Regions from separate parts of the Cohnella candida genome, predicted to be linked through region 3. Evidence: riboswitches for the same ligand, from Rfam matches in the RefSeq annotation. Region 3 holds a riboswitch; each other region holds the start of a gene.
The links. A riboswitch is a leader RNA that binds a small molecule or an ion and turns the genes downstream of it on or off. The one in region 3 is predicted to bind cyclic di-GMP.
Positions count from the first base shown of each region.

Region 1: it holds a riboswitch for cyclic di-GMP, as region 3 does, so the genes downstream of both, EAV92_RS22050 (DUF192 domain-containing protein) here and EAV92_RS00315 (HAMP domain-containing methyl-accepting chemotaxis protein) in region 3, are expected to answer to the same signal.
Region 2: it holds a riboswitch for cyclic di-GMP, as region 3 does, so the genes downstream of both, EAV92_RS22635 (hypothetical protein) here and EAV92_RS00315 (HAMP domain-containing methyl-accepting chemotaxis protein) in region 3, are expected to answer to the same signal.
Region 4: it holds a riboswitch for cyclic di-GMP, as region 3 does, so the genes downstream of both, EAV92_RS23570 (HD-GYP domain-containing protein) here and EAV92_RS00315 (HAMP domain-containing methyl-accepting chemotaxis protein) in region 3, are expected to answer to the same signal.

Region 1 is NZ_CP033433.1:4,764,017-4,771,201, forward strand. It holds gene EAV92_RS22040 (DUF421 domain-containing protein) at 1-217, opposite strand, end outside; gene EAV92_RS24660 (hypothetical protein) at 307-450, opposite strand; gene EAV92_RS22045 (hypothetical protein) at 550-1,377, opposite strand; cyclic di-GMP riboswitch class I at 2,243-2,335, shown strand; gene EAV92_RS22050 (DUF192 domain-containing protein) at 2,424-2,789, shown strand; gene EAV92_RS22055 (Flp family type IVb pilin) at 2,815-3,021, shown strand; gene EAV92_RS22060 (A24 family peptidase) at 3,113-3,634, shown strand; gene EAV92_RS22065 (TadE/TadG family type IV pilus assembly protein) at 3,631-4,011, shown strand; gene EAV92_RS22070 (pilus assembly protein TadG-related protein) at 4,022-4,939, shown strand; gene cpaB (Flp pilus assembly protein CpaB) at 4,978-5,658, shown strand; gene EAV92_RS22080 (CpaE/TadZ family protein) at 5,655-6,509, shown strand; gene EAV92_RS22085 (TadA family conjugal transfer-associated ATPase) at 6,525-7,185, shown strand, end outside.
Region 2 is NZ_CP033433.1:4,879,892-4,887,076, reverse strand. It holds gene EAV92_RS22660 (electron transfer flavoprotein subunit alpha/FixB family protein) at 1-1,012, opposite strand, end outside; gene EAV92_RS22655 (electron transfer flavoprotein subunit beta/FixA family protein) at 1,009-1,833, opposite strand; gene EAV92_RS22650 (GyrI-like domain-containing protein) at 2,011-2,487, opposite strand; gene EAV92_RS22645 (hypothetical protein) at 2,501-2,980, opposite strand; gene EAV92_RS22640 (helix-turn-helix transcriptional regulator) at 3,056-4,051, shown strand; gene EAV92_RS22635 (hypothetical protein) at 4,103-4,390, opposite strand; cyclic di-GMP riboswitch class I at 4,433-4,518, opposite strand; gene EAV92_RS22630 (HD-GYP domain-containing protein) at 4,595-5,500, opposite strand; gene EAV92_RS22625 (DUF420 domain-containing protein) at 5,732-6,190, opposite strand; gene ctaG (cytochrome c oxidase assembly factor CtaG) at 6,299-7,185, opposite strand, start outside.
Region 3 is NZ_CP033433.1:72,216-79,400, forward strand. It holds gene EAV92_RS00280 (ATP-binding protein) at 1-889, opposite strand, end outside; partial or broken gene infC (translation initiation factor IF-3) at 1,063-1,527, shown strand; gene EAV92_RS00290 (Crp/Fnr family transcriptional regulator) at 1,617-2,510, shown strand; gene EAV92_RS00295 (DMT family transporter) at 2,668-3,582, shown strand; gene EAV92_RS24680 (LysR family transcriptional regulator substrate-binding protein) at 3,487-3,975, opposite strand; gene EAV92_RS00305 (LysR family transcriptional regulator) at 3,921-4,391, opposite strand; gene EAV92_RS00310 (hypothetical protein) at 4,474-4,986, shown strand; cyclic di-GMP riboswitch class I at 5,060-5,142, shown strand; gene EAV92_RS00315 (HAMP domain-containing methyl-accepting chemotaxis protein) at 5,256-6,818, shown strand; gene EAV92_RS00320 (hypothetical protein) at 6,943-7,185, shown strand, end outside.
Region 4 is NZ_CP033433.1:5,094,699-5,101,883, reverse strand. It holds gene EAV92_RS23585 (WD40/YVTN/BNR-like repeat-containing protein) at 1-138, shown strand, start outside; gene EAV92_RS23580 (VUT family protein) at 190-735, opposite strand; gene queF (preQ(1) synthase) at 751-1,254, opposite strand; PreQ1 riboswitch class I at 1,414-1,457, opposite strand; cyclic di-GMP riboswitch class I at 1,598-1,684, shown strand; gene EAV92_RS23570 (HD-GYP domain-containing protein) at 1,849-2,877, shown strand; gene EAV92_RS23565 (Gfo/Idh/MocA family protein) at 2,953-4,053, opposite strand; gene EAV92_RS23560 (ThuA domain-containing protein) at 4,084-4,749, opposite strand; gene EAV92_RS23555 (LacI family DNA-binding transcriptional regulator) at 4,746-5,789, opposite strand; gene EAV92_RS23550 (NAD(P)/FAD-dependent oxidoreductase) at 5,918-6,838, opposite strand; gene EAV92_RS23545 (RrF2 family transcriptional regulator) at 6,893-7,185, opposite strand, start outside.

The DNA.
Region 1 (7,185 bases), 600 kb from region 3:
ATTGGAAGATCAGCATGACGGCCACGAAAATCGCGATGCAAACGAGCGTTTTCCATAGCTCGTTCTCTGAGACCGCATGTCCGATAACGGTGCCGATGGCCAGCAGGGTGATCATTTCGAGCGTCGTCATTTCCGCGATCGCTTTTTTGCCGGCCAATCGAAGAGCGGCCAAGCCGAAGACGACGACCACCACAGCCTCATATGCGAAATTGTACATGGCTGAGCCCCCCTGTCGGCTATGTATATCTTTATTATGGCCCAAAAAACGAAACTCCCGGCCGTTAACGGGCCGGGAGTCGGAGCGTGTTAGCACTTGTTCGCGTTAGAGGACGGCTTCGGCTTTTTGGGTCTGTCACCCGCATGCTCGGAGCGCTTGTCCCCGAATTGGTCCAGGCGGGAGGGGGAAGCGGCAGGCCCGTCGTTATCCGGATGGTTGTTTCGTCCCGTCATGTTCGTCACCTCGGAAGTCAGCTTGGCACTCGTTCTTGTACAGTATGGCTTATTGATCCGTTTTTTATTGATGTGGTGGAGGGTGGCCTGGCAGTGCTTTTAAACCAGCATGCCCTCCGCTTTCCGGATCACTTCCGCAATCCGTCCCTCCAGCTCGTACATTTTCCGATGCTGCTCGACGATTTGCCGCGTGGCGGTATTCACGGAGCCGAGCAAGCCGGCGGACAGTTTGGCGTCGCGTTTGGAGAGGGACTGAGTGAAGCTTCTCCAAACCGTCGACTGGCTGTCTTTCGGGGCTTTCAGTGCGCTCTTCAAAGCTCGGATCTGCACTTGAAGAGGGGAGACCGCGGAAAGTTCGTCGCGGATCTTCTTCATTTTCGCGGACGTCGCCTTTCTGGCTTGCTGGTAAGCGGCGTCTTTGTTTTTGATTTCCTGGCGGGCGAGCTGGACGGGGATTTTGTAGGCATCGGACTGGGCTTGGAACAGGGCGGTCAGCGTCTTGTTCTTCACTTTCCGCGCGGCAGCCAGCTGTTGGTTGGCGCTGCGGTAGAGGTCGAACAGCTTCTGGTGCCTGCTCTTCGTCTGCTCGGCATCCGCTTTGAGCTTGGCGAGCTTGTCCGCGTCAATCTGCTGGATGCGTTTGCGCAGCGTCGTCAGCTTCTCTTCGCTGCGGTAATGGAGATCGGAAACCTTCTGCTCCCATTCCAGAGCGGACTGTTTTAACGCCACGTAATCCAAGTGCTGCTGCTTCAGTTTGGGTCCCCAAGTATCGTCAGCCGCGGCAAGCGTCCGTTCGTACTCCTTCTTCTGGGAGTCGGTGAAATCCGGTGAAGCGGCCCAAGCGGGAGGGGCGGCTAAGGCAGTCGCCAAAATCAAAAGGAACGATGACCAAATCCAGGCTTTCGTGATGAGCGGCTTGACGTTCATAAGCGAAGGTCTCCTTTCGCGCGCCCGGAAAACGAAAAAACACCCGCAAGCGAGGCTGTTGAGCCTGGCTTACGGGTGCTTCCCGGTGCGCGTTCATTGATTTTCGTCCACTATAACCCGCTGGAGTCGGTCGTGTCAAGAGAACAGCGGAACGTTTGTTCGTTTGATGCGAGTGGTGGGCGTCCGGATTAACACATAAGTAAACGTGGTTTACTTAAGTGGGTGGATGGTGGGAGTGCGAGAGGGTTTAAGTAAATGTGATTTACTTAATTCGGCGGATGTTGGGAGTGCGAGAGGGTTTAAGTATACGTATTTTACTTATTTCAGCGGGAACACGATGCGACGAGCAAATTAGTCTCTGTGGGAGACTATTTCAGCGGGAACATGGTGCAGCATGCAAAATAGTCTCTGTGGCGCGTTATTTCAGCGGGAACATGGTGAAGCGAGCAAAATAGTCTCTGTGGCGCGTTATTTCGGTGGGAACATGGTGCAGAGAGCAAAATAGTCTCTGTGGGAGACTATTTCGGCGCAATCACGGCGCAACGATGCGATAGTTCCCTAGTCCGGGTGGGGAGGGGGCTGGAGTCACAGATAAACATAAACTTTCTAGAATTCAATATTTTGTGAATTCTATAAGTTATCGGATGAAAACTGCGCATCAATACCCAACAAGCAAGCATCATACTAGGTCCAAATGCGCTTTTTCAGGACGACAGGCCTACTCCAAATACGCTGGCAATCCCTGTCGTTATACATATCGAAATGTTCAGAAAATTGATATTTACGTCGGATTTCAGGAAGATTATGTATCGGGCTATGATGAAATCACATCGAACCGGTGAGCCGAACTCAAAGCTCCTCCGGGTCTCGATAAAGGCAAACCCCGCGAAAGCGGGCGACGCAAAGCTACAGGGGCTAAGGACGCGATGAAGGCGCGTTACGCCAGCCAGCTGCCGAAAGATCCGGGGAGCTCTCTTTATTTTAGGGAACCCCCCTTTCGGGAAAAGGCGGGTTATTTTTCGTGGGATTGGAGGTGCGAGAACCGCATGATGCTGGTCATCCGGGAGACCGGACGGCAGCTGGGCTTGCGGATCGAAAAAGCGGACACGTTTTTCCGAAGGTTTCGCGGGTTGATGCTGACGCCGTCTCTGTCGGAAGGATCCGGCCTTCATATTCAGCCCTGCAGGGCGGTCCATTCTTTCTTCATGAAATATCCGGTGGACGTGCTGCACCTGGATGCCGAGGGCAAGATCGTCGGAATGGAGCATGGCCTTAAGCCGGGCAACATCGGGATTTCCTTCCGGAAAACCCGCTCGGTCGTCGAATTGCCGGCGGGTACGCTGACCCGTGAAGAAGTCCAGTTGGGACATACCGCCATATTCGAAGAACTTAGCGATTTATCCATTACTTAACCCCATTAAACGAGGAGGAAACAAAATGATGAAAAAACTGATGGGATTGCTGAAGCAAGAGGAAGGACAAGGCATGACGGAATACGGTCTCGTGCTCGGCCTGATCGCGGTGGCGGTCGTCGCCGCTCTGATTCTGCTGCGTGACCATATCATCGCGCTGTTCAACAACGCGGAAACCACGGTCAACAACGGCGTGACGCGTATGGGAACGACCCCGTCCCCGGCGCCGTAACGGATCCGATAAGCGGTCGGAAGGCCATACGTGACTTCGCGTATGGCCTTCTTTTATCCGCCGGAACGACATTTTCCGAGGAGGACCGGACGTGTGGACGAATGCCGTATTGCTGTCGGCTGCCGCGATCTGCGTGGCGACCGACTTGAAAAACCGGAAAATTTACAACGCCGTCATTTTCCCATCGCTTGCCGCCGCGCTGCTCATTCACGCTTGCCAGCGGGGCTGGAGCGGTTTGGCTGAAGGCTTGCTCGGCTTCCTCGTCGGCCTGGGCATTTTGCTAATCCCCTATCTCATGGGCGGAATGGGCGCGGGCGACGTTAAAATGCTGGCGCTGGTCGGAATGTTGAAGGGAATGGCCTTCGTGCTCGAATCCGCCGTCTACATGGCGCTGATTGGCGCCGTGATCGCGATCGGGGTTTGGTTGTTACACGAAGGACTGCGCGCGCGCATGCAGTATCTGGGTTTCGTTTGTTTTTGCCTTCGGATGAAGGTGTTCCCGGTTATGAGAGGCGGTGACGGGACCGCCGGATCCATCACTTACCCGTACGGAGTCGCCATCGCGGGCGGTGCGGTCCTCTGCCTGGCGCTGAAAGGATGGGGGGCGGCATGATCAAGGAACAGAAGGGACAGTCGCTCGTGGAATTCGCCCTGATGCTTCCGCTGCTGCTGCTCTTGATTTGCGGAATCGTCGATCTCGGACGGCTGCTGTTCGCGTACGTCAGTTTGAACATGACGGCGCAGGAGACGGTGCGGCTCGGCGGACTGGGGAAAGGCGACGCGGACATCGCGGCCTACGCGAAGAACCACGTCAGGGTGGGCAGCTCCTCTACGTTGAAAGTGACCATTACGCCGCAGGAATCAACCCGCAAGTCGGGCCAGGATGTAAAGGTCACCCTGACGTACTCGCTGCCGCTCATTACGCCGCTCCTCACGGAAATCATCCCGGCCCCGGTTCTTTCGGCGGACTCCACGATTCGGGTGGAATAGGAGGAGAACCATGTTACGATCCGCGTTGAACAGACTGAGGGACGAGCGAGGCAGCACGGCGGTGCTGGTCGGGCTGTCGTTCCTGCTCCTGCTGACGGCCACGGGTCTTGTCATTGACGGGGGCACGATGTATGCGGCCAAGAGCCACCTTCAGAAAACGGCGAACGCCGCCGTACTGTCAGGGGCGCAAGAACTCACCGGGCAGGAAGCGAACGTGCGGGCGGTCATCGGCGATATTCTGCAGCGGCACGGGGAGTCGTCCAGCTTGACGGGAACGGACGTGCAGATGAAATCGACCGTCCGCATCACCCTTCGAAAGCAAGTCCCCTTAAGTTTCAGCAAGCTGCTCGGCAAAGAAACGGCGACGGTCGAAGTGAAAGCGGCCGCGCAAATTCTTCCGATGGGAGCCGCGGAAGGCGTCGCGCCGCTCGGCATCGACGAATCGATCCCGCTCGAATTCGGCAAGACATACAAGCTCAAAGTGGACAGCTCCGGCGTGGAAGCCGGCTATTTCGGCATTTTGGCCCTTGGAGGGCCGGGCGCCTCGACTTACGAAAATAACTTGAAGTACGGGTACCAAAGCGAGATTAAGCTGGGCGACATCATCGATACGCAGACAGGCAACATCGCCGGCAAAACGCGCGAGGGCGTGCAGTTGCGCATCGATTCCGACCCCTATCCGCCGGGAGACTATACCCACCGGGATTCCCCGCGGGTCATCCTGATCCCGGTTTACCGGCCGTATAACCAATCCTCCAACCAACTGAAGCAAATTAAAGTGACTGGGTTCGCCTATTTTTACATCATGGAGCCGATGTCCTCGAAGGACACCTCGATTACCGGTCAATTCATCGAAAGAACGGGCACGGGATTTACCGAGACTGGAGCGGTGGACAAAGGCGCGTTCGCGATCCGGCTGATCGAATAACAGGGCGATACATACTTCCGCGGGATGGGTGACAACCGATGAGATCCAAAATCATACTGATGGCCGCTCTCGTGATGGGCATCGTGACGACGGTCCTGTTCTTTAATTACATGAAGAAATACGACGCGGCCGCGGCCGTGAACGAGACGTTCGTCAGCGTCGTGGCGGCGAAGCAGGAAATCAAGGAAAACACGAAAATCACCGGGGCCATGCTCCAGACGATCCAAATTCCGGCCAACGGGGTGCACGCCTCGACGATCAAGGATTTGGCGCTTGCGGAAGGCAAGGTGGCGGCCAGCGACCTGGCGGCGGGGGAAGTCATTCTCGCCAACCATATCAAGGACCAGCAGGCGGAGGCGCAATTCGTCTCCAAAAAAGTCCGGGATGGTTACCGGGCGGTGTCGCTCGGCGTCAACCTCGTGCAGTCGGTTTCCAACTTGATCGAGCCTGAGGACTATGTCGATCTCGTCTTCACGGAGACGGATCCGGACACCAAGAAGGTCCAATCCTCCATCCTTCTCGAAAACGTTCGAGTACTCGCGATCGGCCGCCGAATGGTTCAGGCAGACGCGACGACCGAGTATGTGGAATACGCGACCGTGACGCTCGAAGTGAAGCCGGAGGACGGGGTGACCGTCATCAACTCCGACGAGAAGGGGCCGGTCAGCTTGATGCTGCACAGCCGCGTGGTTCAGGAGGACGGAGGGAGCAAGCCATGAGCCAGTCGCCGAAATCGGACGGAAACGAACCGTCCGCCAAACGGGGTGAGATGATCGCCCTCTGCAGCGCGAAGGGAGGGATCGGCCGGACCGTGATGGCGGTGAACCTGGCGGTCGCCTTGTCCAAGAAAAACGTGCAGGTCGGCCTGCTGGACGGCAATTTTCAGTTCGGAGACATCGCGCTGGCGCTCGACCTTCAGCCGACCTTCACGATCAAGGACGTCGTGGAGGGGATCGGGGAAATGGACCGCTACGCGCTGTCCGGCTTCCTGATCCATCACGGCAGCGGGGTGAAGACGCTGGCGGCGCCGGAGCGCCCGGAATTCGCGGACCTCGTGACGCCGGCGGTCATCGACCGCGTCTGCGATCTCTTGCTGGCGCAAACCGATTATCTTGTCGTCGATACCGGCGCGGGGCTCTCGGAGCAGACGCTGCAGTTCATCGAGAAAGCGGACCAGATTTTCGTGCTCACGACGCTGGAGATGACGGCGATCAAAAACACGAAGCTGATGCTGGAGACGCTGGAGGTGCTCGGGTATCGGCACAAAACGCAGCTGGTCGTCAACCGGGCCACGATGGAGAGCGTCATCAAAGCGTCGGACGTGCCGGACATCCTGGGATACGAGACGTCCATGTTCGTGCCGAACGAGTGGCAGCTCGCCACCCAATCGCTGAACACGGGCATTCCGTTCGTTCAAAACCAAGCCAAAACGGACCTCGCCAAAGCGCTGTTCAAATGGGCCGAGCAGCTCGTGATCCGGCGGGAAATCTCGGTGTTCAAGCCGAAGTCGGGGTCTTTCCTCCAGCAACTGTTCCATAAAACGTCGAAAAACATTACCTCGATCTTCTGAGGAGGTCCATGCGCGATGAGTCTACTCGATAAAATCCAAGCGAGGGCCGGCCAGGAAGCGCCGGATCCGGCGGCAGCGGAACCGGCGGAACAAGATCAGCAGGCGAAAGCCCCAAAGAAGGATTTGCTCACCACCTTCCGCCGCATCCGCGGGCACGACCCTCTGTCCAAAAGCCATCCCGCTCCGCTGTCCAAACACCAGGAGCTGAAAAACAAGCTGCATAAGCAGATTTTGAACGACCTGAAAGACGAAGACGTGGAAACGATCCTGCCGAAAATCGACGCGATGGCCGTCCAGATCATCCAGGAAGACGAAACGTTCCGCGGCAAGGTCGACCGCAAGAAAGCCGTCGACGAGCTGATCCACGACCTGACGGGCTACGGGCCGATCAACCCGCTGCTGCTCGACGAGGAGATCAGCGAGGTGATGGTGAACGGGCCGAACCAGGTCTACGTGGAACGCGGCGGCCGGATCGAATTGTCCTATGTCCAGTTCCGAGACGACGAGCATGTCATGAACATCATCGAGAAAATCGTGTCCCCGATCGGCCGCCGCGTCGACGAAAGCAGCCCGATGGTCGACGCCCGCCTGCCGGACGGCTCGCGCGTGAACGTCATCATCCCGCCGCTGTCGCTGAAGGGGCCGACGATCACGATCCGGAAGTTCGCGAAGGATC
Region 2 (7,185 bases), 480 kb from region 3:
CTTCCTTTCTACCCAGCGCGGTTTCGAACGCCTGGATCAGCATCGGGACGATCTCGAGCGCGTCGCCGACGATGCCGTAATGGCAGGATTGGAAAATGGGGGCCGCCGAGTCCTTATTGATCGCGATAATGAGCCCCGAGTTCTGCATGCCGACGATATGCTGTATCGCGCCCGATATGCCGATGGCGAAGTAGATTTTAGGCGTCACGGTCACGCCGGTCTGGCCGACCTGGTGGTGATGCCCGATCCAGCCCGCCTCGACGACGTCCCGGCTCGCGCCCACCGCAGCGCCGATCGTCTCGGCCAAACGATGAATGAGCTGGAAACCGGCGGGACCGCCCAGGCCTTTGCCCCCTGCGACGATGATATCGGCCTCGTCGATGCGCACGCGGCGGGTCGTCGCCCGGACGATTTCCAGTACCTTCGTGCGCACGTCCTCCTCCCGGAGGGGAATCGATTCCGCGATGATCGTGCCCGTGCGGCCGGGCTCCCTCGGGAGCGCTTTCATCACTTTCGGCCGGACGGTCGCCATTTGGGGCCGGTACTTCTTACATAGGATGGTCGCCATGATGTTGCCGCCGAATGCCGGCCGGCTGGCGAGCAGCAGTCCCGTATCCTCCTCCACGTCAAGCTGGGTCGTGTCCGCCGTCAGCCCGGTCGGCAGGTCGGTAGCCACCGCGCTGGCCAAGTCTTTGCCGGTAGAAGTCGCGCCGTACAGCAGAATTTCCGGCTTGTGCTTCTCCACGCAAGCGAGCACCGCCCGCATGTATGCCTCCGTCCGATAATGGCGGTAGATCGGATCGTCATAGACGAACACTTTGTCGGCGCCATATTCGAACGCGGATTGCGCGAGCGCGGTCACGCCTTCGCCGATCAGCACGCCGGACAACTCCGTTTGCCGCTTGTCGGCCAGTTTCCTTCCCGCTCCCAGCAGCTCCAGGGAAACCGGCGCGATGACGCCGTCCTTCTCCTCAAGAAACACCCATACTCCGCGGTAATCGTCGAAATTCAACTTCGCCCCACCTCCAGCAATTCGCGCCGTTCGAGCAGCACGTTCAGCAGCTGTTGGACTTGGTCCTGCGCCGTTCCTTCCAACATTGTGCCGCCTTGCGGTTTGGCCGGCGCCCATACGGAACTGACGATGGTCGGCGACCCTTTCAGTCCCAGCTGCGGGCGGTCGATGTCGGGCAAATCGTTCACCGACCAAATGTGCGGTTGGTACCGCGCGGCTCTCAGCATGTTCGGCAGCGGCGAATACGGCACTTCGTTGATTTCCTTCTCCACCGACAGCAGGCAAGGGAGCGTCGAGCGGATCACTTCGTAGCCGTCCTCGAGCTTCCGGTGCACGATGGCGTATCCTTCATCCTGATTGATCTCCACGACCTTATTCACCGAGGTCAGCGGTGGAATATCCAGTCTGCGCGCAATGCCGGGACCGACCTGGCCGGTGTCTCCGTCGATCGTCATTTTGCCGCAGATGATCAGGTCGATCGGCCGGATCGTCGCGATTTTCTCGAGCGCCTTCGTGAGGGCATAGCTGGTGGCCAGCGTATCGGCGCCCGCGAACGCCCGGTCCGTGATCATGTACCCTTCGTCCGCGCCGATTTCGATGCATTTCTTGATCGCCTTCACCGCGGGAGGCGGCCCCATTGTCAGCACCGAGACGACGCCGCCGTACCGTGCCCGCAGGCGCACCGCCTCTTCCACCGCGTGGGCATCGTACGGGTTTAGGATCGCGGGCGCACTGGCCCGGTCCATCGTATTCGTTTTCGGATTCATCTTGATGATTTTCGTATCCGGCACTTGCTTGATGCAGGCCACGATATGCAGCATGATGGCATCCTCCGTTTCCCGATTCCTCGATACCCTAATGTATATTAGGCTGGAGGAGCCGTGAGAACTGAGTTTGTCCTTGCGTGTAGGAGTGTAGTGGGCGTGGCTTAGGTTAACGTGAGAATGGGGCGAGTCAGCGCGTGTCACGCGCTAATTCGCCCCATTCTCAGCGTATGATTATTTTTTCACCACGGGTACCCAAAATTCTCCGTAGAATATGCCGTCGCCGTTATCTTGGCGATATGTCGCATTTGGACCGCCGATGTAAGCATAGTCCGTGATTTTAGATAAAACTTCGCCAAATGCACGGTAAGTCAGCTGATCGAACAAAGTTTCCTTGTCGCCTTTTCCCGCGACCACGATGTACTCGCTATCCGGAAACTCAATGATACGCGTTGCGTCAGCCACGGATTTGCTGGCTTCCACCGCGAAATAATTCCACGGTTTGCCTTGATATACCTCGTTGACCGACCATTCGCGATCGTCTTTCGCGGCGTTTTTAAGCTTATCGAAACGCCCGTCAGCCTTGAGCCCGCCCCAAAACTCCGCTTTTTCCTTTTGCATAGCTGCAACGTCTTGGAATTTCGACCGCATTGAAAATCCGTAAGCGGTCAATGTGAATGACTTCTTGTGTTCAAGCGTGTAATCCGCCATGTGAGCGCTCCCTTTAGCCTTCTACTTTTTTCGCGCGAAGCCACATTTCGCCGTAGAATTCACCATTTCCCGCTGCCTTGACGAATGTTGAGTTACCGGGTCCCACATATTTGTAGTCGGTGATTTCTTGCAGCATGCCCCCGAAAACTTTGCCGGTGATTTCGTCGGCAAGGCGGTCTTTGTCAGCGCCTGTGCCAGGCACGACGATGTAGTCGCCGGCGAGGAAATCGAGAACGACCGCGCCTTCCGCGTCGAACTCGCCCATCACGCCGAAACCGCGCCAACCCTTACCGCCGATGACGTAGTTGATTTGATACTCTTGCCCGTCAGCGAGCGCGAGGAGTTCGGCAAGCTTGCCGTTTTCAGTGACTTCGGCTTTTTTCGCTGCCGTTTTTGCCGCATTGCCCGCCCAATCGTTGAAGTCTTCAAGCAAAACACCGTAAGCCGTCATTTTGTAGTTTTCCGTGATCGTTTTGATGGAGTAGTCAGACATCTTATTCTCTCCTTTGAGGTTTTATTTTACAAGATTGATTCTAAATTCCGAATGTATCAAAAAATGATACCTTTTATGAAAAATCAAAGCTACAATAAAAGCATGAAGAAAACAGAACGAGTAAACCTGATCATACGCTATATCAATAACCGCGCGCATTTCACGATTGCCGAGATCCAGCGGGAGTTCAAGATTTCCCGCGCGACGGCGATCCGCGACATTAACGAGATTCAGGAGATGGGTTTTCCGCTGACGACCGAACTGGGCCGCGGCGGCGGCTACTTCGTCATGCAAAATCAGTATCTGCCCTCCGTCCGATTTACGCCTGATGAACTGAGGGCGATTTTTATCAGCTTTATCGCGTCGAAAAATTCGCAGCTGCCTTATCTGCAAAATCGCCGTTCCATCACGGAAAAACTCATCGGCATCGCGCCGCAAACCCAGCAAGACGAGCTGATCGAGCTGAATCGTATCTTGCTTTTTGAAAATACGAATCCCGCCAATCCGAATCTCCTAGAGCTGGATGACGCGGCGCCTGCGGAATTGAACCAGCTGATATCGCTTGCCATGCGGGATAAACACTTGCGTTTGACTTATGAGCAGAGCCCCGGCTGGCCGCAGTTGATGGATGTTTATTTGCTGCATATTTTCAACTCTAACGCTCAGTGGCTGGTCGAGGTTTATGATTTGGATACGGATGAGTTTCGTTATTTGCCGGTTGAAATGCTGCGGGATTCGGCCATTGCCGAGAAAGAGATGAAGGGGTCCGAGCAAGAGATTTTGAGCAAAAAATTGCTTATCGCACGTAACGCCAATCTTGTCGTGAAGCTTGATGCGAGGGGGATTCAGCGTTTTAAACGTTTGCACCCGCCGGGAATCGTTTTGTCCTTTACCGGGATGTTCCAATCGAGCGGGATTTTCAATGTTCAGTTGGATGTGACGGATGAGGAGGCGCTGGCTTATTATGCGGACTGGCTTTTGTTTTTGGGGAAAGGGGTCGCGTTTGAACGGATTCCCGATGAGCTGCGAGTGATTTTGAATGAGCGTTTAGGGGTGCCGCCAACGTTATAAGACGTTTCACAAAGAAAAAACTACCGCCAGGACAGCGCCTGCGGTAGTTTTTCAGTTCGTGATTTTAAAAGGATCGAGGGCGAGAACCGGATCTCCGTTCACCGTAACCCAGTAATAGTAGTAGTTGTAAGAGAGGCCGGTCGGGTTGATCACGTTGTTGTAGAGCGATTGTTGCGTGTTAAACGTCAGGCTGCCCGTGTCTAACTTCGGAAGAGATAAAGGAAGATTGAGATTCACGTATTTATCGCTGGAAGAAGAATACGTTGCAGCGCCGGCCATTCCCGCAAACAGCATCTGGCAAGCCAGAAGGACTGTGCCGATCAGCAGCGTGCGTTTCATTTCGTTTCACCTCCGGTTGTTCGTAAAATAAAAAGCGCCTCTTTCGACAACTGGCTGCCATTCGTCTTCGACGGGAAGGCCCTGTAGTTTTGCGCCCTTATCTTTCGATAAGTTTGCCATTATCGGGAAGTGCTCAATTCTCTCAAAGGATTACCATTACTTGCTTGTTTACTATATCGATTTTTATCGAATAAGTCAATTCGATTACGTCAATTGATCTCCTAGCGATAAAAAGACTTTGACGATTTCCGGATGAAACATCGTACCGCTGCACCGCTCGATTTCTTGCAAAGCGGCCTCCCGCGGCCGTCCTTTCTGATAAACGCGGTCTATCGTCATCGCGTCATAGGCATCGACGATCGAGATGATGGCCGCCAGCTTGGAAATCTGATCCCCCTTCAATCCGTGGGGATAGCCTTTGCCGTCGAACCGCTCATGATGCTGCTCGACCACCTCTCCGACGATTCGCAAATCGGGCATGCCCGTTTCTTGAAGCATTTCTTTGCCGAATGTCGTGTGCAGCTTCATCTGCTCGTACTCGTCATCCGTTAACTTTTCGGGTTTGTTGAGAATGTGCTCCGGGATTTGCGTTTTGCCGATATCGTGAAGAAAGCCGGCCATATTGAGGATAAAGAGTTCATAGTGGGAGAGTCCCATTTTCTCTCCGACCAGCAAAGACAGCCGTTTGATCCGATCGCAGTGGTCGGAGGTGTAGCCGTCTTTTTCTTCGATTTTCACCGCTAGATCGAAATACTTCTGGACGGAACCGCTGTAATTATGAAAATAAGGGCGTGAAACGATATAGAGAAACTCGGTTTCCGTCGAAGCGATAAACAGGGCCATTTCGGTAACCATATGAGCGGTAATGGAGTCCCCTGGCCCGAGCACGACGTCTCCGTCCGACTTCTTCCAAACCAACTCTCCGGAGAGAATATGCGCGTGTTCCAGCGCCATCCAGCCTTCCTCTGGAGCGACCCAAACTTTGTACCCGGCCTCCAGTTTGTGGTGAATGATCTCCGTACCGTCGCCGGAAGCGACCAGGGATAGGACGGCGCCTTTGGTGGATACGCTCTCGATGAATTCGCCATTCCGAATGATGCTGATCCCCATGTCCCTCACATCCTCACGGTGACTTTTTTGTTTTCAGTATAACACTCGAAGGGCGTGGGAAGGGAGATAATACAGAAATCGGGAGCGAGCGTCAGCCGTTACCGACAGGTCGGCTGTCTGCGGACCACAGCCACTATTCAACCTGGTTAAAGGTTAACGCTTCAAAACAGCGGAGCAGGTGTAAAAAAGCCAGCCTCCATAATGGAGACTGGCTTGTCCGCTAACAGCATTTTAGAAAATGGCGTCGATGACCGGCTTGGTATGTCCGCCCGGATAAAACTGATACAGCAGGAAGTACACCGTCACTCCCGTAATCGCGGTGACGAACCAGATCGTCGCGGTGACGCGGCCCCATTTGCGGTGCTTTGCGAACTTCTGGCGGAAGGCCAGCGCGATCGTCGTGATGCCGAATACCGCCGCAACTGCCGCGAGTACGATATGGAACAGCAGGAAGACGAGATAGATCGGCTTCAAACTGTCCGGCCCGCCCCATTCCGTATTCCCTACGAAGATGGTACGGGACAAATAGATGATGAAGAAAATCAGAGCTGCCGCCGCTGCCGCAAGCATGACTTTCCGGTGCGCCTCTCTCTTCTTCCGCAAAATCAAGTTCCATCCGATCGCGACCAAAATCGCGCTTAGCGCAATGAACGACGTGCTGATCGCCGGCAAAACGTTGTACCAATCCATGAGGGAACCACCCGTCCAATCGACCGATTTTCTACGACTCCCATCATTGTACAACTCCGGCCAGCCGTCCACAACGCCAAGCGGCGAAGCGTCACATATTGTTGCTTTTTAGATCGCTCCCGCCGCGTCGTCCAGTCCGGGCTGGTCTTCCTTGTCCCGCTCTTGACGGTACCATCTCATGAAGATGACGAACAACGACCCGATATTCATGAACTCCTGCAGGAATTTCATGATGATGCCGCCGAGCTGTTGGTCCTCTTGGGCCGTCATCAAGTTGAAAAATGCCGGTCCTCCCTTGAACTGGGATAGCAGCGCCGCCGGATCCCCGGACACGCAGTACCGCATCGCCTGCGCCCATACGTTAGGATCGCTGTACACGGCAAACAACGGCTCGCTCGCGAAAATAATCAGCACGCACGCCGGCGTCAGGATCATCCCGTTGGAGAAAATGTAGCCGAGCCGCCAGAGCGGGGAAAGGCGTGCCCATTCCTTGACCGGATACGTGATATGCCACCAGTTCATCATGGCGGCGACGAGCAGCGCGAAATAGAAAAATCCGTGGATCGTCGTATGCACCATGATCCAGTCGTGTACGTTCGGCATGTGGTAGAACGAGAACATCAAGTTAAACAGGAACAAACAGATGAGCGGGTTCATCAAAAATCGGAAAGGCCTCCAAAAGACCCTCGCGAACGCCCATTTCCACAGCCAGTCCGGAATCCCATAGAGCAGCATCGGCGGCACGATAAAATAGGAAACCGCCATGTCCACCATATGGAAAGTGAACATGAGATGGCCCAGCAGACTGAGCGGCCCGCCCTGCGCCAGGTACAATAAGGCAAGCCCGATCAAGAACGTAACCTGCTTCTTGAGCGGCACCGCTTCGCTGCCTTTGAAGTTTGTTCTCCACGGGCCGACCACGAACGTATATAACACTCCGACAGCCATCATGAAGACCAGCAAAAAAGGGCTCCACAACTCGCTGAAAGAGAAAT
Region 3 (7,185 bases):
TTTTCATGATGTCCTTGCCGTTAATCTCGCCGAAAGTCGAAACGACGTCCCCCGATACGGCGGACGTCCGTACCGCGTCTACGTCTTGCTCCCCGTCTTGATAGGTGTACTCGCCGAATACGACTTCGCGCACGTCCAGATTTTGGACCAGTTTGCCGTCCTTCTCTTTCAGGATCGGAGGTTTGCCGAAAAAATCCGAGTCGAATCCCGCGACGCCGAGGATGTTGGGATTGTCCGCAAGGAGGCGGCGGATCAATTGGTTCGTTCCGTTGTCGTTTTCGAACGCGATCAGCCTTTTGGCGTCGATGTACGGGTTGATCATGTAATCCGTCGTGCCGTCGTAATAATAGCCCCATTTGTCGATCCGGTTGGCGTCGGAGGTGGAGTACTGGAACGGGCCGGACCAATAATCCTTCAGCTTCTGTCCTTGCTTGACGGTGACGGGCTGACGGGCAAACAACTGCTGGAACGCCGTGTACCAGTAGTCCCACGTATTGGACTGGAGGTTGATTTCCTTCGGTTCGGAAGAGCGTTTGGCAATGATGTTATCGGAGGTCCGCACCCAGAGCGTGATATGGTCGACGCCCAGTTTGCGGCTTAACGCGGCCAATTGTTCGTTGGTTACGTTCTCGATATGCGGATCGAGCTCGCTCTTGGCGGCGATGGCCACGTTGCGCAGCGTCTCGCCGATCATGTCCTCGATGAAATTCCTCGATTTTTCGGTCGCTTCCAGCGTCGTTCCGATCTGCTTCGAGATCGTGACCATCTGCTGTTCGGCGTTGGCTCTGAGCTCCGATTCGGAAGTGAAATAGTAGATGGATATATTCATCGTGAGGATCACGGTCACGATCAGCGAAATCAGCAGGGCAAGCTTCGCTTTGATGGACAAAGGGTTCGGCCTCCACGTCATAGGTGTGTCATGTATTATTTGACACGGTTCTACAAAATTCCTCCGTAGTCGCACCAAGCATGGGAAAATTCGGCATTCCGGACGACGTCGGCCGCCCGGTTCGGTTATAATGCGAAGCAAGATGAACAATTCAACGAAACGAAGGGGTACCCATGATCCTCAATGAGAAAATCAAAGCCTCCGAGGTTTGGCTCACCGGCATCGACGGCGAAGACCTCGGCATCGTCCCCACGCGGGAGGCGCTGGAGCAAGCCCGCAAGCTGAAAGCCGATCTCGTCTGCACGTCGCTCATGAGCAGCCCGCCGCCGGCGAAGCTTGTCCCCGCCGGCAAGGCGAAAGAAGAAGAGCAGCAGGCACGCAAGCGCGAGCAGCCTTCCAAGCTGAAAGAAATCCGCCTGACCCCGCGGATCGAAGACCACGACCTCGAGACCAAAAGACAGCAAGCGGAGCGGATCCTGAAGTCCGGCGATTCCGTGCTGTTCGTGGTGAAAATCCAAGGCAAAGAAGGACCCCTCGCGAAAGAGGTTCTCCAGTCGCTCCTTTCCGCGCTCTCGCATGCCGGCCGGCCGGCGACGGGCATCCAGCTCAGCGGCAAGCAGGCCGCGGTGCAATTGAATCGGCGTAATCTCCGCAAGGGTCGAAAATGCAGGAATTTCCGGGATTTTCGGCGAATAAGTAGATATTCCCGTCCAAGGTGGCGTCGACCATGCCTATCATTCCTATCGAACTCGCCCGCGTCGGCATGAAACTTGATAAAGATATCTACTCCGGCACCGGCATGAAGCTCGCCGTCAGGGGCATGGTATTGACGCAAAACCAGATTCACGTGCTCGTCAAATACAACGTGCGGATTCTGGAAGTGGAAGCCGCGGAAGTCCCGGCCGAACCCGCCGCTCCGGCTCCGGCGTTCACCGGCAAGCAGAAGGAAACCTTGAACCACGTGCTCAAGGGCATCCCGATGTTCGAAAGCTTCAGCGAGGAGCAGATGGACTTGCTGATGGCGAACTTCACCATCGTCAAGTACGACGGCCGGCAAGTGCTGTTTCGCGAAGGCGATCCGGGAGATTCCTTCTTCGTCGTGCTCAAGGGCGCGATCAAAATTTACATCAACCATCCGGAAGGCCAGGAGAAGACGCTGTCCGTGTGCCGTCCCGGCGACAGCTTCGGGGAGCTTTCCCTGCTGGACGGCAAGCCCCGTTCGGCTTCGGCCCAGACGCTCAAAAAAACCGAGCTGCTGGTCATCTCGCAAGAAAACTTCATGACGCTGCTAGGCAACCATTTCGAGATTACCCATACGATCATGCGCGAAATTATCGCTCGGATCCGCGACACCCACCAGCATATCCGGGATCTGACCGTCTTCGACGCGCGAACGCGCGTGATCACGAGTCTGATCAATATGGCCAACCGCCATGGCAGACGAACTCAAAACGCGATCGAAGTGGAGCTTCCGCTCGATTTGAACGAATTGGCCCAAATGGTCGGCGTGAAGCTGATCGAGCTGCAATACGTGCTGAACGACCTGGAAGAAAAGGAATTGATCCGGATGAACGCGGGGAACTTCGTGCTGAACTTGCAGAAGCTCAAAGCGAACCGTTGACTTCCGCAAATGGCGCAGGCGCTTGTCCCTTGCTCGGGACAGCGCCTGTTTGCGTTTCCGACGATAACCGGAGGTTATGACGATATTCGAAATCGGTATTACGCCGCCGCCTTTCCCGCTTGCTATACTCTCCCTATTCATCGGAGGAGGAATCGGCGTGATTATCGCGGGTTACGCATTCATTTGTCTCGTATTCGGGACGACTTTCCTGGCCATCAAAATCGGTTTGAATGCGGGCTTGCCCCCGCTGTTCATGGCCGCCGTCCGCTTCGGCCTGGCGGGATTGCTTCTGCTGCCTTATTTCTCGTACCGTAAAATCCGGTTTCCCAAAACGGCAAGGGAATATGCGGAAATCGCATGGCTAGGCGTGTTGATGACGGCCATACCGTTCGCGGCGCTTTTCTGGGCCGAGCAGTATTTGGCTTCCGGCATGGCGTCTCTGCTGGTGGCGACATCCCCGGCATTCATCGGCATTTTCGGCCGCCTGAAGCGGTCTCAGATCGCCGGCTTGGCCGTGTCGTTCGCTGGCATCGCCTTGGTCGTGTCTCCCGATCTCGCGGACGGCGAGCAGGCGTGGCGGAACTTTGCCGCGATGGCCGCGATCGTGTTGTCCGAGGGGGCGTTCGCTTACGGGGTCGTCCGGTCGAAAAAGATGCTCGCCGGCGACGTTTCTCCGCAAATGTTCAACGGGCTCCAAATGCTGTTCGCCAGCGCGCTGTTATTCGCGATCTCGCTCTTCACGGAAGGGATGCCGGCTGCAGGCGCGTTATCCGTCCCATCGGCGGCAAGCGTCCTGTATTTAAGCGTCGTCGCTTCGATCGCGGCTTCGGGCGTTTATTACTGGCTTGTCAAGATGACGAACCCGATGTTTCCGACGACCTGGACGATCGTTTCCCCGGTCGTCGCGACGATCGCGGGTGCCGTGCTTCTAGGCGAAACTTTCACGTGGATCGGAGCGGCGGGCACCGTGCTGACGCTAGCCGGCATTTTCCTGGTCAACCGCGATATTCTGGGCATGTTTCTCCGCGAAAAAAACGAGCAGGGAAGCATCGGAGTCGGCTCTTCCGACTAGACAGACGGTCCGGCCGAATCCGGCGTCGCTCAGCTTCACGGCTTTCACCCGCGGGTCGTTCAGTTGCTCGGCCACCATCTCAGGGACGACCGACACGCCGTGTCCGTTCGCGACGAAAGGCACGATCTGTTCGTTAAAACCGAGCTCCAGGCCGACCTTCGGTTCCAGTCCGTTTCGGATGCAGAAGCGCCGAAGGGAGGTTCGGATATCGCACGGATCGCGGTGAAGCACCATTCGGTCGTTCATCAGATCGGAGACCGCGATTGATTCGCGTCCCGTATCGGCGTGACCGGCCGGAAGCAGCGCCCAGTAAGGCTCGATGAACAGCGGCACTGTCCTTAAGGTTTCATCGGGCTCGCCGTCGGGCCAATCTTGGACGATGGCGGCATCCAGGTCCCCCGGAGCACCTTGTCTGCGAGCTCGCGGGAGGTATCGCCGACGGTGACGGCCGTCTCCCGGCCAAGCGCTTCCTGCAGCGCAGCCGCCAGCTCGGGCAAATAATGGCTCGCCAAGCTCGGCAAGGCCCCGATCCGCAGCGGTGAACGGCGAAGCAGCCCATCCAACCCTTGCAGCGTTTGTTCGTACAGCCCGACGATCGCTTGCGCTCGGTCGAACAGGTAGCGGCCGGCTTCCGTCAGCTCGACGCCGGATGTCCTGCGGAGCAGCAGCGTGCAGCCCAAGGCTTTCTCCATGGCCGCGATCTGCTTGGTCAGCGCCGGCTGCGAGACAAACAGGTTGCGGGCGGCTTTGGTGAGGCTGCCGGTTTCCGCCGTTTCGATGAAAGATTTCATTTGCTGGATCGTGATCATGGATTTGCATGCTCCCTGAAAGTAAGTACATCATTATATCATGATGGAAGAATATGCGAATGAGGAGTTGTACGATTTATCCATGTTCGATCCTACGGTATTCGAAAATTTGAAGGTCGCCCTGGAAAACCAACTGTACGATCTCGACAACCTGACGGGCGAAATCCGGGTCGTCGGCCGAACGGACAAGCTGGACATGGCCCTCATGTCCCGCGAGTTTTCGTTGCGGTTCGAATTGGCGGAGGAGGGGCAAGCCGCCGCCGAAATCCGGCTTTACGCCTCCCTGAAGGAATTGGCGTCGGAAATTCTGGAAATCCCGGGCGAAAAACCGGGCTGCGTGCTGAGCTTGATTTTCGAGCTGCCGGTGAGCGACGTTGACGGCCAATGCGCGAAAGCGGATCTGATCCTCCGAAGCCTGTGGCAGTCCGCGGAGCCGCCGGTGCAGACGCTGCGTTTCGTTTACGGGGAGCCGGACATATTCCTGAACACTGCCGAGCTTCGGTTCAACCGCAAAATCGACGAGGACCAAATGGAGGACCTTCCGGATCTGATCCGGCATGCGCTTCAATCCTTGCGGGAACTAAATGCGGTTTAGGGCTTTCGGTCGAATTCATATTTACAAAGTATCTCCGACCCTATTACTATAAATTTGACGGAGACGAAAACACGACTGATAAGGGCAAACCTGTCGAAAGTCAGGGACGCAAAGCCTCGGGTCTAAGGCGAAAGCGATGACGGCCGGGCTGCCAAAGGGTGTTTTTTGTTTTGCCCGCATGAACGGAAGGGGGAGCGGAGGCCAACGGAAATGGCCAGGCGCAAGGAACGGAATTGCACGCCAAGACAGCCCGCGGAGGAGCATACACCATGAAAATCAGAATGAAACTCATCCTTACCATGACCGTTCTTACCTGCATCATTTTATTTACCGGCCTCTATTCCTATTTCAATAACCTGAGCACCCATCACGCTTATGGAAGCCTGCTCGGCGTACAGGAACTGCGTTTCCAAGTCAAATCAATCCAGTTCAAACTGACCGGCATCTCCAATGACGAGCGGGGTTATCTGCTGCAGGGAACTCCAAGTTACATAGACGAAATGAAAAAGAAGAAAGCGGAAGTCCAGGATCTTCTGGCGCAGATCAAAGACGCGCAAGGGATGGACGACCAAACGCTGCAAACGATCTCGAAAATCGAAGCGAATTACGGCGTATTCTCCGCCGCGGGAGATAAAGTGCTCAAAGCGTATGACGGCGGGAAACGCGACGATGCGGTCAAAATCCATTTCGGAGAGGAGAGGGACGCCCGCAAGGAGCTGGATCCGATCATCACCGACATGCTGGCGAAGCTGGACGCTCAGACAAAGCAGCACGTCGCCGACCGGACGAAGCGGGACGCGATTCTCATTTTCTCGATCCTCGCTGTTTCCGTCGCGCTCAGCGTCGGTGCGGGAATCGCCGTTTTCCGTTCGATCACGCGGCCGCTCGGCGTGTTGGAAAAGCGGATCCGCGAAATCGCTCATGGAGATTTGTCTGGTGACCTGATCGAGGTGAACAACAGGGATGAGATCGGCCTCGTCATCGAATCGGCCAATAAAATGGCGATCGATCTACGGGGCGTCATCGGTCAGATCACGGCGTCCGCGCAAAACGTTTCCGCGGCTTCGCTGCAAATTTCCGCCACGACGGAAGAAATCGCGGGCGGGAGCACGGCGCAGGCGGCAGCTGCCCAGACGATGAACGAATTGTTCCGGGAGCTTTCGTCCGCCGTCCATTCCGTCGCCGAACACGCGGAACAGGCCGCGGAGCTCTCCGGTCGGACCGTTCAGGTCGCCATAGACGGCGGCAAGCTGTTGAGCGGGTCCATCCAGGAAATGAACGGCGTCAGCGCCCAAATGAGCAAGCTGCAGCAGGACTCGAACCAAATCGGCGAAATCATCGAGGTGATCGACGATATCGCCGAGCAGACGAATCTGCTGGCGCTGAACGCCGCGATTGAAGCGGCGCGCGCGGGAGACCAGGGCAAGGGCTTCGCCGTCGTTGCCGACGAAGTGCGCAAGCTCGCGGAACGAAGCGGTGAGGCGACCAAGCAGATCACCCGCATCATCCGAGGCATCCAGGAAAACACCAGGCAAAGCGTCGCGGCTGTGCAGGAGGGAGTGACCTCTTCCATTCGGACGAGCGAAGCCTTCGACAGGATCGTCGCGATGGTCGGCGAGTCCGCGGCCAAGGTGACGGAAATCGCCGCGGCCAGCGAGGAACAGGCGGCGCAGGCATCCGAGGTGCTGCGGTCCGTGGATAGCATCGCATCGACGAGCGAAGAATCCGCCGCGGCGGCCGAGGAAACGGCGGCGACGTCCCAATCGCTCGCCCGGCTGGCGGAAACTCTCAACAGCGCCGTCGCCAACTTCAAGCTCAAGAGAAGCGCGTAAGCGCGCGAAAATCCGACTTTGGTCCAGGTCCGCCCTTGGCTTCCGCTGGAAGCGCCGGGAATTTCCGCGCTCTATACTTGGAGCATGGAAAATGACGGATGAGTGAATCGAAGGAGGAAGCGAAATGAACAATCGCGCGCTTATGGGAGTCGTGCTGCTGGCGATCGGTGCGCTCATGCTGTTTTTCGGCCGCGGCGAAGCGATCGGAACGGGACACCTCATCGGATACATGTGGCCGAGCCTGTTCGTGATCCCGCTGGGACTGTTTTTCCACTGGATGTATTTTTCGATGACGGGAAGAAGGGGAACGGGTCTGCTCATTCCGGGCGGCATTCTCGCAACGGCGGGCGTCGTGTGCCAGATCGCG
Region 4 (7,185 bases), 270 kb from region 3:
CAACAGATCGCCGCGGCGGACGCCGATCACGTCTGGTGGATCAACACGGACGGCCAAGAACCTTCGAAAATGTACGTGACTTCGGACGGCGGCGCGAATTGGAAGCTCGTTCATACGTTCGACAAACCCTCCGCCTAAAACGAAAAAGCCTTCTTCCGTCGAACCGGAAGAAGGCTTTTTTCCGAAATCTCAAGCTTTCGCCGTAACGCGCGGCTTCGGCATGAGCTGCACGATGAGCGCGCCGATGCATTGCATCCCGACTTTGACGACGATCTGCCCCGCGATCGCGTAGCCGACCAAATCCCACGGCAGGAAGCCCGCGCCGATCGGCGACAAGCCGATGACGACGAAGATGACGCTGTCGAACATGCCGCCGACGAGACCGCTGTACAGCACCCTCAGCGACATCGGAAGCCGCAGCCTGGAGTAAATCTCCGTATCGGCCGTCTCCGAGAACAAGAACGTGATCGTGGACGCCGCCACGATCCACAGCGTATCGCCGAGCAAATACGACGAGACCGCCGACAGGACCATCGCCGCTCCGATCGCGCCGTACGTGAGTTTGCGTCCGATCGTGTTCTGCACCAAGTCTCTCAGAATGAACGTCGCCCCGATCAGGAACGAGCCCGCCGGGATGATCAATTTGCCCCACAGGACAGGATCGTTGTTCGCCGTAATGACGTTCGCCATCACGATCGCCAGCAGATACAGCAGAACCAGCACCGTTTTCAACATTCGTTCTTCTCCTCCTTAACGGTTGTCGACTTTCTCGGGATACATATCGTGATTCATCAAACGATGGAAAGCCATCTCTTCGTACTTCGTGCCCGGGCGCCCCCAATTGCAATAAGGATCGATCGAAATGCCGCCTCTAGGGGTGAATTTTCCCCATACCTCGATGTAGCGCGGCTCCATCAGTTTGATGAGGTCGTTCATGATGATGTTCATGCAATCCTCGTGGAAATCCCCGTGGTTGCGAAAGCTGAACAGGTAGAGCTTCAGGGACTTGCTCTCCACCATTTTCACGTCCGGAATGTAGGAGATGTAGATCGTCGCGAAGTCGGGCTGGCCCGTGATCGGGCACAGGCTCGTAAACTCGGGACAATTGAATTTCACGAAGTAATCCCGGCCCGTATGCTTGTTGTCGAACGACTCGAGCACTTCCGGCGCATAGTTGAACGGGTATTTCGTGCCTTGATTGCCAAGCAGCGTGATATCCTGCAATTCTTCCTTGCCGCGTCCTGCATGGGACATAAAAAAATCTCCTCCTTGTCTCCCTCGGCTCATAGGTACGGCAGCCGGGACCGGGAACAAGAACGAGATTCGCATCCGAAGGAACTCCAAAAAAACAGCGATCGTCTATCTGCCGAATCTCTGCGCACAAAGCGAAGAGCGAGCCGGCTGAAGCGGTCGCTTGCTATAGTTTTTTATAGAGGGAGTTCGCGAACCTCTCCCGGATCGCCGAGGCGAAACCGGATTTTCTTGTTCAGTTGTCATCCGATAGGATAGCACAGATCCGGGCCGTTGACTAGACTGGGACGCTGGTCCCATTATTTGTATGGACTTCCATGCCAAAATACCTTATAATCTGACCTGACCACGAGAAAGGCAAACTTATCGAAAGATAAGGACGCAAAGCTACGGGCCTACCGGGCGAAAGCCCCATGGCGGCCGAGTTGCCGAAGCATAGGGAGACCCCTACTTCTTTGTCCCGACAAAACATCCTATCTTCTTGAGCGAAGGTTGGATGTTTTTTTATACCCGGATACGCGGCAAAAGGTAAGCGTTTTCTCGCTGCTCCAAGGCTTTGTGGGCTGTCTGACGGCACAACACCCCAAGGAGGCTGCCATGCGGTACGACGAATATTCCCATCTGGGCGGCAAACGCGTTCTTCATCACGTCATGGACAACAAAGGGCTGCTGCTCATTCCAGAGGGCACGGTTTTAACGGAGCACCATATCGAGCTGATGGCCAACTTCAAGGTCGACGTTTTCGACGTCATCGTCCAGGAAGTCGAAACGGGTCCCGCCAATCAGGCGGAAGTGAGGGAGCTGGTCAACAAAACGGCTGCCCGGCTGCAGGACATCGATCATTTCGTGCAAGCCAACGGAACGGTTCCGGTGCTCGAACTCGAGGAGAAAGTGCTCCCGGTCATCATGGAGGCCGCCCGTAAACGCAACCTGTTCCAACTCTTCGCGGATCTCAAGTCGATGGCGGATTACCGCTACAAGCAGAGCATCGGCGTCGTCGTCATGTCCGCCATGCTGGGCAAATGGCTGCACCTCGACCAGAAGGAGCTTTCCTTGCTCAATTCGGCGGCCAGCCTCTACGATATCGGCTCGGTCAAACTCCCCTCCTATTTGCTCAAGAAACCGGAGAGGCTGCTCCCCAGCGAGCGGGAGATCATGAAAGAGCACGCTATGCTGGGATACGAGCTTCTTCTGGAGTCAGGAGTGGACCCCCGCATCGCCCGGGTCGCCCTGCAGCATCATGAGCGGGAAGACGGCAGCGGTTACCCTCAAGGGATTAAAGGGAGCGAGATCGACCCCTTAAGCAAAATCATCGCCCTGGCCGACGTGTACGTAGCGATGACTTCGGCGCGCCCCTACAGGGAGGCGTATGCTTTCTACGAAGTCATCCACGAGATCCACAAGCAAATCATCCAAGGCCGCTTCGATTCGGCGATCGGCCTGACCTTCCTGAACGGGCTGATGGCCGCGCAGATCGGCAGCGAAGTCATTCTCTCCGATGAACGGAAAGGCCGGATCTTGCTCATCAATCCGAACTATCCGACGAGCCCCCTCGTCTCGCTCGACGACGAGTTCATCGACCTGAGCAAAGACGGTTCCGTCAAAATCAAGGAAATCGTAGGTTAGATGACAACCGGCCTTATAGACGGAAAGCTCCTCCTTCGCCTGTTGGCAAGGGAGGAGCTTTTTTAAATTAGCGGCTCAGTCCAGCTCGTGGTCGCCCAGTCCGAGCGGCAGCGGAGCCGGCTTCTCGCAGGTGCTTTGCATGATGTAATGCTTGCCTTGCGCCGATGCATCGTGGAAGCCGTGCATCGCCTCGAGCACGTGGTTAGCCATCGCGCCGTTCGCGCGGTGCTTGCGGCCGGTCAGGATGGCTTTGGCCATGTCCGCCGCGCCGACGCCGCGGGCGTTCTCCGCTTTGCCGTGGGTGAGCGGAATCTGCGACCACTCGCGGGATCCCGCGCGCCAGACGGACACAGGGCCGCCGAACGTGTTCGGATCCGGCACCAGCAGCGTGCCTTGGCTGCCGTACACTTCGATGCGCGGAAGCGTGGAGCCGCCCGCGATGTCGAAGCTGGTGAGCAGCGTGCCCACCGGACCGGAAGCGAAGTCGAGTACGCCCGCGATGTGCGTCGGCGTTTCAACCTTCACGACTTGCCCGAATTTCGGCTGGCTCGTGATCGTCCGCTCCGCATGGGAGATCCGCGCAGAGCCGGTGACGCGGGTGATGGGGCCGAGCATGGCGACCATCGCCGTCAAATAGTACGGTCCCATGTCGAACATAGGGCCGCCGCCGATTTGGTAGAAGAACTCCGGAGCCGGGTGCCAGCTTTCCGGGCCGCTGCTGGTCATGAAGGCCGTGGCGCCGATCGGCGTGCCGATCCAGCCGTCTTCGATCAGCTTGATGCTCGTCTGTATGCCGCCGCCGAGGAACGTGTCCGGCGCGCAGCCGACGCGAAGTCCCTTGCGCTCGGCAAGCTCCAGCAGCTGTTTGCCTTCCTCGCGGGTAACGGAGAGCGGCTTCTCGACGTAAACGTGTTTGCCCGCTTCAAGGGCTTTCATGCAGACCGAGGCATGCGCCTGCGGAATCGTCAGGTTGATGACCATTTGGACTTCCGGATCTGCCAGCAGCTCGTCTACCGAGCATCCGCGCACGCCGTGCTCGGCCGCTTTCGCTTTCGCGCGTTCGACGTCGATGTCCGCGCAGGCGACGACTTCCATCGACTCGAATCGTTTGCCGTTCTGAAAATAAATGCCGCTGATGTTGCCCGTTCCGATAATGCCGACTTTCAGTTTCTCCATAAGGTTCCCGTCTCCTTCATTGATCCCCGATCAGGATTGTTTGCCTTGCGCGGCCCAGAGAAATCCCCGCCGCATGAGTTCCAGCACCGGCGGCATTTCCACGATGTTCGCCTGATGGCCGAGCGAGTTGTAATACACCCGGCCGACTCCCCAGCGTTTCGTCCAAACCACCGGCATGTCGACCGCTTTGTTGAGTGAATGCGGCCCCGGCACGACCGGAAAGCGCGTCGTCGCGAGCACTTCGACCGCAGGGTCGACGTGCATGTAATATTGCTCGCTCCGCACGGTGAAATCCTCGAGTCCCTCCACTAATGGGCTGGAGCTGTTCGATACGTTGACCGTGTACTCCACGCCGTCATTGCCGGGATGAGCAACCCATTGGCCGCCTGTCATGAACTGCCAGTCCACGTTCTCGCGGAACGCGTCGCACATGCCGCCGTGGCAGCCCGCCAATCCCACGCCGGACTGCACCGCTTGGGACACGTTGTCCACGAGCTTCTGATCGATTTTATCCATCGTCCATACCGGAATGATGAGATCGAGGCCCTTCAGCTTCTCCCCGTCGGCGAAAGCCTGCAGGGTGTCCGATACTTCGACTTCGAATCCTTCCTTCTCGAGCAGTTCCTGGAAAATGCCCGCAACCTCTCTCGGTTGATGGCCGTCCCAACCGCCCCATACGATAAGCGCTTTTTTCAAAACGAATCCTCCTTCGTTGTCCCGCACGACTTCCGGACCACGAGCCTGGGCTCGAGCACGTCGCAAATCGGTTCCTGTTCACCTTCCGCGGCATCTAGAATGCGATCCAACACCCGCTCCGCCGCGAGCTTGCCCATGTCGTAAAACGGCACGTGAACCGTCGTCAGCGGCGGCTCGCTGAACCGGGCGGCATCGGAATCGTCGTAAGCGACGATCGCGAGATCCTCGGGCAGCGAACACCCGCGGTCGCGAAGGCCCTTCATGAGGCCGATCGCCATCCGGTCGTTGGACACGAACAAGGCGTCCAGCCGGTCCAAGTCCGCGTAGATTTTCTCCGCCGCGGCGTTGCCGCTCGTCCAACTGTAGTTCCCCGCATACAGCAGGGAATCGTCCGGCTCGATGCCCGCCTCCGCCAGCGCCTTGCGGTATCCGGTCAACCGGTCCGCGCTGTTGGAATACTGGGGCGAGCCGTTCAGGAATCCGATTCGCCTGTAGCCCTTGCCGAGCAGGTGCTTCACCGCGCGGTAAGCGCCCTCCACGTGGTCCGCGGCGACCGTGCCGATGCGGATATCTGCGAAGTGCTGGTCCATGACGCAGCAAGGCAATCCTTCCGCCGCGGCCTCGCGGATTCCCGCCATCTCGGACGGGAGGGAGCTGGCTCCGAGCACGATCGCGCCATCGACCCGCAGCGTTCGGAACAACGAAACGTAGTCGTAGACTTCCGCCGGATTCCGGAACAGCAGCAGCAAGCCGTAGCCGCGCTCATGAACCGCTCCCCCGATTCCGCTCAAGAGCTCGGAGAAGTAGTACGTCGAAAACAAGTGGACCTTGGGCACGTGCGGCATGACGACGCCGAGGTTTCCGCTTCTTCCCCTCGCGAAGCTCGACGCGACGGCGTTCAGGTGGTACCCGAGGCGTTCGGCCGCCTCGAGGACACGTTTGCGGGTCGATTCCTTCATCGGCCCGACGCCGTTCAGGACGCGCGATACCGTCGCCTCCGAAACGCCGGCGAGCTCGGCCACCTCTTTGCGTGTAGTCATCGGATCGTTCCGCTCTTTCTTGTGGTTTGCAAAATGTACACGCGTACATTATCCCCCTGTACCGGCTCGAAGTCAACGGGTTTTCGAATTTTCGGGAACAAAAAAAGTCATTCGGAGCATGAAATCGATCATTCGTTTCTTCTCCAAGCCTCTGTATTCAGTGCACCGTTGATGACCGCGGCGACAAACGCCCCCCTTGAAGCCGCAGCGATGGCCTGATGCATTCGCGATGCTGCATCGCCGGCACTGTATACACCCGGAATGTTCGTTTTACCGAATTCATCGACGACGATCTCCCCGAATTCCGAAATCTCGCAACCGATCGTCTGCGGCAAGTCCGATCCTATAACCAGATTCGGTTTGAAAAAGATGCCCCTACATGGAACGGTCGTCCCGTCTTCCAGGATGACTTGACGAACGATCCCTTCGCTAGAGTCGATGTGCCGGATCGGCGAGTCGTAAAGAGGCACTCCATTCAGCAGGAGTTCCTCACGTTCGGCATCCGTCAGTTCATCAGGTCCGTTCGTGCAGACGGTAAATCGGTTCGTCCATCCGGATATGACGGGAGCAAAGTGCATTAGCTCAGTTCCTTTATGGATGATGACAAGCGGCTGATCCCTTAATTCCCAGCCGTCGCAATACGGGCAGACGAAAGCGCTCTTCCCGTATACCTCCGCAAGTCCCGGAACGTCAAGCGGCCGATCCTTCATGCCGACGGTAAACAATATTTTTTTGCTTGCGAACGTTTGTCCTTGCTCCGTCTCCACTCGAAACCGGCCGTCGGCTCCCGCGATGGACACCGCCGTATCCGCCGCGAAAGATACGGAGGGATAGGCACCGATCTCTTCCTTCGCAATTCGCCGAAACTCGCTCGGACTGATCCCGTCGCGCGTAAGAAACCCGTGAACTTCGCGAGTCACGGCGTTTCGGGGACGGCCCGCATCGATCACCGCCGCTTTTTTCTTTGCCCTCCCAAGCACCAGGGCCGCGTTCAATCCAGCCGGTCCGCCGCCAATAATGGCCACATCGAGAAGTTCTTTATTCTCCATAAGTCACAACCTCCATAGATCTATAATATCCATATTTAGAATACAAGAAGTGCGTCACTTCTTGTTTACCTCGCGGTTCGACCGCTGGGATGCCTCATTCAAAACCGACTGAATCGTATGTTCTTGCAAGTATTGGTACAGATGCTGTTCCGCGCCGTTCATGACCTTCTCCACCAAACATTCGTTTTTGATCGGACGTTGCTGATCCCCTTGCGCACCCCCTTCTTCCGCCAACAACCGATGCTGCCGCGAATTCGAATTGGAACACTCGAATAACTGCTGTCTTCCTTCAATCACTTGAATGACATCCAGAAAGGTAATCTGATCGGCCGGCCTCGCAAGTTCGT